3 regions of the Hominisplanchenecus murintestinalis genome follow, and region 1 is predicted to be linked to each of the others. Evidence: predicted binding sites of a transcription regulator. Region 1 holds the regulator's gene; each other region holds the start of a gene.
The links. The regulator HrcA, encoded in region 1, represses chaperone genes, less so after heat shock. The targets are predictions, from matches to a motif close to TGTTAGCACTCNNNNNNNNNGAGTGCTAACA.

Region 2: a site for HrcA is predicted at 1,301-1,331, ahead of NFR99_RS03335 (co-chaperone GroES). Genes of this name have one in related genera too.
Region 3: a site for HrcA is predicted at 1,238-1,268, ahead of htpG (molecular chaperone HtpG). Genes of this name have one in related genera too.

What each region holds. Positions count from the first base shown of each region.
Region 1 covers NZ_CALPCM010000010.1:35,903-39,190, reverse strand. The annotation lists gene dnaK (molecular chaperone DnaK) at 1-5, opposite strand, end outside; gene grpE (nucleotide exchange factor GrpE) at 63-701, opposite strand; gene hrcA (heat-inducible transcriptional repressor HrcA) at 707-1,753, opposite strand; gene NFR99_RS05740 (ABC transporter ATP-binding protein) at 1,988-3,288, opposite strand, start outside.
Region 2 covers NZ_CALPCM010000005.1:32,186-35,473, forward strand. The annotation lists gene topA (type I DNA topoisomerase) at 1-99, shown strand, start outside; gene codY (GTP-sensing pleiotropic transcriptional regulator CodY) at 244-1,029, shown strand; gene NFR99_RS03335 (co-chaperone GroES) at 1,373-1,657, shown strand; gene groL (chaperonin GroEL) at 1,676-3,288, shown strand, end outside.
Region 3 covers NZ_CALPCM010000033.1:3,235-6,522, forward strand. The annotation lists gene NFR99_RS10970 (DUF4364 family protein) at 1-222, shown strand, start outside; gene NFR99_RS10975 (cation diffusion facilitator family transporter) at 228-1,154, opposite strand; gene htpG (molecular chaperone HtpG) at 1,348-3,288, shown strand, end outside.

The DNA.
Region 1 (3,288 bases):
CCCATTATGACTTCCTCCTCATAAATTAAATGGTATATGAATTTCGTTGTTTCCTGTATAAATTAATTTGCTACTTTCACCATGCTGTGCCGCACGACAGTTTCACGGTAAATATAGCCTTTCTGAAACTCCTCTGCAACGGTGTTTTCACCAAGCGTTTCATCCTCCACATGCATCACTGCATTGTGGAAATTAGGGTCGAACTCCTGCCCCACAGCCTCGATAGGCTTAACGCCAATCTCATCCAGTGTCGCGAGAATCTGCTTATAAATCTTATCCATTCCGACAACAAAGGAGTCTTCCTTCTGTTCTTCCGGCACAGCCGCCAGCCCCCGCTCAAAGTTATCTATCACCGGAAGTATCTTTTCAATGACACTTTTCGCTCCGATTTCATACATGGAAGCCTTTTCTTTTTCTGTACGCTTCCTAAAGTTATCGAATTCCGCCATCTGGCGTTTCAGCCTGTCTGTAAGGTCTTCAATTTTCTCGTCCTTTTTGTCTTTCTTTTCCTTCCGTTTAAAGAAGCTTTTCTTCTCTCCCGGACCATCTTCCGCAAACTCTTCTGTCCTGTCTCCCTGCTCTTCTGCCGCCTCTTCTACAGAAGCTTCTGCTGCTGTCTCCTCTCCGGCGTCTGTACCCTCCACTTCCGGCTCCTCATATGCTGTTTCTTCTAATTCCTGTTGCAGCTTTTCATCTTCCACGCCTTTTACCGCCTTTCTTTTTCCGTATTTTCAAATATAGAATCGAGCTGTGTCGTAAGTGTTTTGAGCGCGGACACGACTCTGTCGTAATCCATACGTTTGGGTCCGATAATACCTATCGTTCCCTTCATGCCGTCCCCTAATTCATACGCTGCCGTAACAACACTGCAGTCTTTCATGTTCTGCATAGGGGATTCGTTCCCAATATACACCTGAATCCCTGTATTCTCCTCGGAATTCATCGTCTCTGCCACCAGATTCACCAGCTGTTTCTTTTCTTCAAATGCGCTAATCAGCTCCCGTGCCCTCTCATTATCACTCAGCTCCGGATATTTAAAAATATTTGTCGCGCCGCTGGTATAGATTTCCAAGTCCTCATCGTCCATCCGGATGGCCTCTGCCACCGCATCCAGCACGCTGTTTACCACTTCACTGTGGATACCTGCCTGCTCCTTCAGCTTCGCAATCGTTCCCAGATTGATCTGCTCCATCGTAAGGCCGTTCAGGCTGGTATTCAGAAGGATATTCAGCTTCAGCACCGTCTCATTGTCAAGCCTGTGCTCCATATGGAGCATCTTGTTCTTTACCACATTCCCTTCCGTAACCACCACTGCCAGCATCTGGCTTTCGCTAATAACCGAAAGCTGGATAAACTTAAGCTTCGTCCGGTGATACTGCGGAGCAGTAATCATGGTAGCATAGTTGGTATTGTTTGCCAAAACCTTCACTACCTGCTTTAGAATCTGCTCCATCTTATCCTGCTTTTGAATCATCAGCTCTTTCATCTCAGTGACTTCCCGCTCTTTGTACTCCATCATCTGATCCACATAAAAACGGTATCCCTTATCTGAAGGAATTCTGCCTGCTGATGTGTGGGGCTGCACGATATAGCCCATCTCCTCCAAATCGGACATCTCATTCCGAATCGTGGCGGAACTCAGATTCAAATCTGCATATTTGGAAATTGTCCGGGAACCTACCGGCTCGCCCGTTTCCAGATACGTCTTAATAATCGCATATAAAATCTTCGTTTTCCGGTCGTCCAGCTGCATCTTCAAATCCTCCTTCCCTTTTCTTATTAGCACTCTTTAAGGTCGAGTGCTAACATCTATGTACATAAGATAGCACTACCCATTTTCTTTGTCAATAGGAAATTCAATTTTTTCTGCAAAAATGTAACAGTTCAGCCCAGGACTTTGCACCTGCTGCAAAGTTCGTGAGAATGCGTAAATTCAGCCAGAGAATCCAGCCCTTTGCGAAAGCAAACTTTAAAATAGAGGCTCCTTCTATTTCAGCTGGTTCGCCATGTTATAAAAATGAAAATACATCCCTTTCTGTTCCAGAAGCTGCTCATGAGTTCCTTCTTCGACGATTCCGTCCTCTGTCAGCACCAGTATCCTGTCAGAATTTCGGATGCTGGAAAGCCGGTGGGCAATCGTAAGTGTTGTGCGCCCTTCCGACAGCCGTGCAAGAGATTTCGCCACTTCAAATTCGCTCTCGTTGTCCAATGCAGAGGTTGCTTCATCCAAAATAATAATCGGAGGATTTTTCAGAAATACCCGCGCGATACTGAGCCTCTGCTTCTGGCCTCCTGAAAGTTTCACGCCTCTCTCTCCCACATAAGTATCATACCCTTCCTTTAGTTCCGTGATAAACTCATGGGCGCCCGCCCTTTTCGCTGCTTCCACGACTTCCTCTCTGGATGCCCCCGGGCGTCCATATGTGATATTTTCATAAATCGTCCCGGAAAACAGATAAACATCCTGCTGCACGATACCGATGCTGCCGCGCAGGCTTTTCAGTGTAAAATGTTTGATATCTTCTCCGTCCAGCGTAACTCGCCCGCAAGTCACATCATAGAACCTTGGAATCAGGTTGCACAAAGTAGTCTTGCCCCCTCCCGACGGTCCTACAATCGCTACTTTTTCCCCTGCTTTTATATGCAGGTTTAATCTTTTGAAAACCCGGTTGTGATCATCCGGGTACTCAAAACTCACGTTTTCAAAGACAATATCCCCTTTCGGATCATACAAATCTACGGCATCCGGCTCGTCAAAGATCTCAATATCTGCATCTACAATCTGGAGGAACCGCTCAATCCCGGTCATTCCTCTCTGAAACTGTTCGGCAAACTCAATAATGCGGCGAATCGTGGCAATCAGTGTGGTTACATAGAGCATGTAAGCTACCAGATCTCCGGGAAGAATCAGCCCTTTCACCATAAAAATCCCTCCCGCCACCACCACCATCAGATACATAAGCCCGTCAAACATCTTCACGGTCGTCTGGAACATAGCCATATATTTATAAGATTCTTTCTTAATATCAAGAAACTTCTGATTATCTTTCTCAAACTTTTCTTTCTCAATCCCTTCATTGGTAAATGCTTTTACCACTTTATGTCCCAGAAGGCTATCCTCTATTCTGGCGTTTAGTTCCCCAATCTGGTGCCGCTGTTTGCGAAATGCGCCTTTCACCCGAAAGTTCAGCGTCATGCACACCCCTGCCATCAAGGGCACGCACAAGAAAACCAGCACCGTCAGCCACAAATGAATTCCTGCCAGGATGAAAAAGGAAATCACTGTCT
Region 2 (3,288 bases), on a different contig from region 1:
GGAAAGAAATGTCCTGAGTGCGGGAACATTATGCTGGAAAAAGGAAACAAGCTGGTATGTGCAGATCAGGCTTGCGGATACACAGAAAAAAAACAGTAAGCATGTAAATGTTAAAACAATAAGAATTTTTACTTTTTCCTGTTGAAATTCTGACAACTGTATGATAGTATTTTAGTTGACATGAAATAAAAATTATTAAAATAATGTCAGCTTTGAGACAGAGTGGACAGGTCAGGAGGAGACATGAGCGTACAATTACTTGATAAGACCAGAAAAATCAACAAGCTTTTGCACAACAACAATTCAAGCAAGGTCGTTTTCAACGATATTTGTGAAGTGCTGACTGAGATTCTGGATTCAAATATTCTGGTAATCAGCAGAAAAGGGAAAGTTTTGGGTGTAAGCTTGTGCGAAGGTGTGGAGGAAATTAAAGAACTCATCGAAGACAAGGTGGGCGGCCATATCGACGCTATGCTGAATGAAAGGCTTCTGGGAGTACTATCAACGAAAGAGAATGTGAATTTGGAAACACTCGGTTTTGTGGGGGACGGAGTTAAGAAGTATCAGGCAATTATCAATCCAATTGATATTGCCGGAGAACGTCTGGGTACTGTGTTTATGTATAAGTGCAATAGCCAGTATGATATTGATGATATTATTTTGTGTGAGTATGGCACTACGGTAGTCGGGTTGGAAATGATGCGTTCCGTACATGAGGAAAATGCGGAAGAGAACAGAAAGATACAGATTGTGAAATCTGCAATCGGTACGTTATCGTTTTCAGAACTGGAGGCAATTGTCCATATCTTTGATGAATTGGATGGCACGGAAGGAATCCTGGTTGCCAGCAAGATTGCAGACAGGGTGGGCATTACCCGATCGGTAATTGTTAATGCACTTAGAAAGTTTGAGAGTGCAGGTGTGATAGAATCCCGTTCGTCGGGTATGAAAGGTACTTACATCAAAGTTATTAATGACGTAGTATTTGATGAACTGGAAGAAATAAAGAAGCAAAAAATTAAAAATTAATTTGGAAAAAATGTATCCCTGCTTTTTTATGAAGAAAAATCTTATAAAAGGGCAGGGATTTTTTCGGAATGGTTAAGTACGCAGGTAAGAAATTCGCTTGACTGTATGCGGGAGCTGCCTGATGTATGATGTATAAAAAAACTATAAAATTATAAAAATGAGAAAACAGAAGAAAAAGTTAGCATAAAAGAGGAAAAGCGGGATAAATTTAAAATAGGCAGAAGTATTTGCGGTTGCACATTTTAATTTTTTTCTCTATTATAATTGCAATGGTTAGCACTCAACAAAAGTGAGTGCTAATAAACTCAAAAACCTGATAATTAAATTAAGGAGGCGTCATACGATGAAATTAGTACCTTTAGGTGACAGAGTTGTATTAAAACAGTTTGAGGCAGAAGAAACGACGAAATCAGGAATCATCCTGGCAAGCAAATCCCAGGAGAAACCTCAGGAAGCAGAAGTTGTGGCTGTAGGACCTGGCGGAATGGTTGATGGTAAAGCAGTGGCTATGCAGGTAAAACCGGGCGATAAAGTTATTTATTCCAAATATGCGGGAAATGAAGTGAAGCTGGAAGACGAAGAGTATATTATCGTAAAACAAAATGATATTTTAGCAATTGTAGAATAATAGAGGAGGCAGAACATCATGGCAAAGGAAATTAAATACGGCGCAGAAGCAAGAGCAGCCTTAGAGGCCGGAGTTGACAAGTTGGCAGATACCGTAAAAGTAACACTGGGACCAAAAGGAAGGAACGTGGTGCTCGACAAGCAGTTCGGCACACCGCTTATTACAAATGACGGCGTTACGATTGCAAAAGAGATTGAGCTGGAAGACGCATTTGAAAATATGGGTGCGCAGCTGGTAAAAGAGGTTGCTACTAAGACAAATGACGTAGCCGGGGACGGGACAACCACGGCGACGGTATTGGCGCAGGCTATGATTCATGAAGGGATGAAAAACCTGGCGGCAGGCGCGAACCCGATTATTCTTCGCAAAGGAATGAAGAAAGCTACGGATGCAGCTGTGGAAGCCATTGCAGCCATGAGCAGCAAGGTAACAGGAAAGAATCAGATGGCGCGTGTTGCAGCAATTTCCGCCGGGGATGATGAAGTGGGCAATATGGTGGCAGATGCTATGGAAAAGGTTTCCAATGACGGCGTTATCACCATTGAAGAGTCCAAGACAATGAAAACAGAGCTGGATTTAGTAGAAGGTATGCAGTTTGACAGAGGATATATTTCCGCATACATGGCAACAGATATGGAGAAGATGGAGGCAGTTCTTGAGGATCCATATATCTTGATTACAGATAAAAAGATTTCCAATATTCAGGAAATTCTGCCGCTTCTGGAGCAGATTGTGCAGTCCGGCAAGAAGCTTTTGATTATCGCTGAGGATATTGAGGGCGAGGCTCTTACTACATTAATTCTGAATAAACTGCGCGGAACCTTCCAGGTAGTAGGCGTAAAAGCTCCTGGATATGGCGACAGAAGGAAAGAGATGCTTCAGGACATTGCAATCCTGACAGGCGGACAGGTGATTTCCGAGGAAGTGGGGCTGGAGCTGAAAGATGCGTCCATCGACCAGTTAGGACGTGCAAAATCTGTGAAAGTGCAGAAAGAAACCACAGTTATCGTAGATGGCATGGGTGATAAGAGTGAGATTCAGAACAGAATTGGCCAGATTAAGGCAACAATTGAAAAGACCACTTCTGAGTTTGACAAAGAGAAACTCCAGGAAAGACTGGCGAAGCTGGCAGGCGGCGTAGCTGTTATTCGTGTGGGTGCTGCGACAGAGACTGAAATGAAAGAAGCGAAGCTTCGCATGGAAGATGCACTGAATGCAACGAGAGCGGCTGTAGAGGAAGGTATCGTATCCGGCGGTGGTTCTGCATACATTCATGCATCCAAGGAAGTAGCAAAACTGGTAGATACACTGGAGGGAGATGAGAAAACAGGCGCACGTGTGATTCTGAAAGCCCTGGAATCCCCATTATACCAGATTGCAGCGAATGCAGGTCTGGAAGGTGCTGTGATTATCAATAAAGTAAAAGAATCACAGACAGGCGTAGGCTTTGACGCATATAAAGAAACATATGTGGATATGGTAGAAGCAGGCATTCTTGATCCGGCAAAAGTGACAAGAAGCGCACTGCAGAATGCTACCAGTGTGGCTTCTACATTCCTTACCACAGAGTCTTGTGTGGCGAACATTAAGGAAGAAACTCCGGCAATGCCGGCAGGAAATCCGGGAATGGG
Region 3 (3,288 bases), on a different contig from region 1:
GAAAACAGCTACCAGCTCCGCAATGAGGTAGCTGTTACGGCGGATTATTATAAGACCACCGAAGGAGAATACACGGCGGAATGCAGAGTGAAAGAGCGAAATGCAGATTTAATCAGTCTGTCCCTGACAGTGCCGCTGGAGGCGCAGGCGGCGGCTATCTGCGGCCGCTGGAAAGATAAATGCCAGGATGTCTATGCATTTTTGATGAAAGAGCTTTTGTAGATTAGTTAAGAGTGGTTTTTCGCCGGATTTACATGCACCATAATATGTTTAATCTTTGGGAAATCCTGTTCGATATCATCGTGTACTTTTTCCGCGATTTCGTGTGCTTTCTGGAGGGTGTAGGAGCCGTCCACCGCAATTTCCAAATCCACATAGATTTTGTTTCCAAAAATACGGGTCTGGAGCAAATCAATGCCTTTTACTTGTGGGTTTTTCATGGTGCAGGCTGAGATTTGGCTTTCTGTTTCTTCGTCACAGGAATGGTCTACCATTTTGTCAACGGCGTCTTTGAAAATATCATAAGAGGCTTTTAGGATGAATCCAAAAATGACCAGGCTGGCGATGGAATCCATAACGGGAAAACCAAGCCTCGCTCCGGCGATTCCAATCAATGCACCTATGGAGGAAAAGGCGTCGGAACGGTGGTGCCAGGCGTCTGCCATCAATGCGCCGGAATCAATTTTCCGTGCATGGATAACGGTATACCAGTACATAGCCTCTTTACTGATGATGGATACAATTGCCGCGGCCAGGGCGAATCTTCCAGGTATCTGTAGAGTGCGGTGAGCGCCGGGAAGGACATTTTTTAATGCTTCGATGCCGATTCCAAGCCCGGTAAGGAAGAGAACCATGGCCAGAATCAGGGCGGCTACGCATTCCAGCCGCTCATGGCCGTAAGGATGCTCTTTGTCGGATTCTTTTGAGGCAAGCCTAATGCCAATCATGACAATTACGGTGCTGAATACATCCGACGCAGAATGGACTGCGTCACTTATCATGGCGCTGGAATGAGACAATATTCCGGCCAAAAGTTTAAGAACGGAAAGGAACAGGTTTCCGATAATGGTAACGATGGATACCCGATTTGCTGTTTTCTGAAAGTCGGCGTTCAGAACGGGTTCTGTGCCTGCGGTATGTTTGCTTTTTTCCATATGGATGCCTCCCTAATTTAAAATACCTATGAACTTGTTATTATAACAAACATTCGTTTATTTATCAACACTTGGAACAAAGTTGTTAGCACTCGGTTAAAACGAGTGCTAATTTTTTCTTGACATTTTGTACACGGCGTATTAAACTATGCTTTAAATGATGAACATAAAAAAGAACAAAGGAGTGTGTGCTATGAGTAACCGTACAGGAAGTTTATCCATTAACAGTGAAAACATATTTCCAATCATAAAAAAGTGGCTGTATTCTGACCATGATATTTTTGCCCGCGAGCTTGTGTCAAACGGATGCGATGCCATTACGAAGCTGAAAAAGCTGGAGATGATGGGAGAGTATACGTTTCCGGAAAAATATAAGGCAAAGATAGAAGTTATTGTAAATCCGGAAGAGAAAACCCTGAAATTCATTGATACGGGTCTTGGAATGACGGCTGAGGAAGTAGAAGAATATATTACGCAGATTGCTTTTTCGGGAGCTACGGATTTCCTGGAAAAATATAAGGATAAGACAAATGACGACGAGATGATTGGCCATTTCGGACTGGGATTCTATTCTGCATTTATGGTAGCTGACGAGGTGCATATTGATACCTTATCTTATAAGGAAGGAGCGTCTCCGGTACATTGGGAGTGCGACGGAGGAACAGAATATACGATTGACGACGGCAGCAGGACGGCAGCCGGTACGGAAATCACACTGTTTTTAAATGAAGAAAGCCTGGAATTTGCCAATGAGTACCGCATGAGGGAAGTTCTTCAGAAATATTGTTCCTTTATGCCGGTAGAGATTTTTCTCTCTAATGCAAATGCAGAGCAGCAGTACGAGACAATCGACGAGAGCGAGCTGACGGAAGAGGATGTAGTAGTTGAGCATATCCACGAAGAGGCAAAGACAGAAGAGCAGGAGAATGAGGACGGGGAGAAAGAAGTCGTTGAAATATCCCCGGCAAAAGACAAGGTAAAGATTCATAAGCGCCCGGTGTCCATCAGCGATATCCACCCGCTCTGGACGAAGCACCCGAATGAGTGCAGCGACGAGGAATACAGGGAATTTTACCGCAAAGTATTCCTGGACTATAAAGAGCCGCTGTTCTGGATTCACCTGAATATGGATTATCCATTTAATCTTAAAGGAATCTTGTACTTCCCGAAAATCAATACGGAATACGATTCCATAGAGGGAACGATTAAGCTGTACAACAACCAGGTATTTATCGCGGATAATATTAAAGAGGTTATCCCAGAATTCCTGATGCTGTTAAAAGGTGTGATTGACTGCCCGGATCTGCCTTTGAATGTATCGAGAAGCGCACTCCAGAACGATGGATTTGTGAAAAAGATTTCGGAATATATCTCGAAAAAAGTGGCGGACAAGCTTTCCGGAATGTGCAAGACTGACCGTGAGAACTACGAGAAATACTGGGATGACATCAGTCCGTTTATTAAATTTGGATGCATCAAAGACAGCAAGTTCAGCGACAAGATGATGGATTACATTTTGTACAAGAACCTGGAGGATAAGTACCTTACTTTTACGGACTTTGTGGCTGAAAATAAAAAAGAAGAGCCGGAAGCGGAAGTTGTAGAAGAAAGCAAGACCGGGGACGAGGGCGAGGAAGAGAAGCCGAAAACAAAGCTTTATTATGTGACAGACGAGGTACAGCAGAGCCAGTACATCAATATGTTTAAAGAGCAGGGCATGGATGCGGTGCTTTTGAAACATAATATTGATTCGGCATTTATCAGTCATGTAGAACAGAAGCATGAGGACGTAAAGTTCCTGCGTATTGATGCGGATGTGACAGAAAGCATGAGAGAAGAAATTTCGGAAGAAGAGCTGAAAGAGGAAAAAGATACTCTGACAGAAGTATTCCGCAAAGCTTTAGGAAGAGAAAATCTGGAAGTGAAAGTAGAAAAGCTGAAAAATGAAAACATTTCTTCTATGATGACGCTTTCTGAAGAAAACAGAAGGATGCAGGATATGATGAAGATGTACGGCATGGGCGGCATGGATCCGAGTATGTTCGGCGGACAGGAAACACTCGTTCTGAATGCGAATAATAAACTGGTACAGTACATTTTCGAAAATAAAGATTCGGAGCATGTGCCGATGATT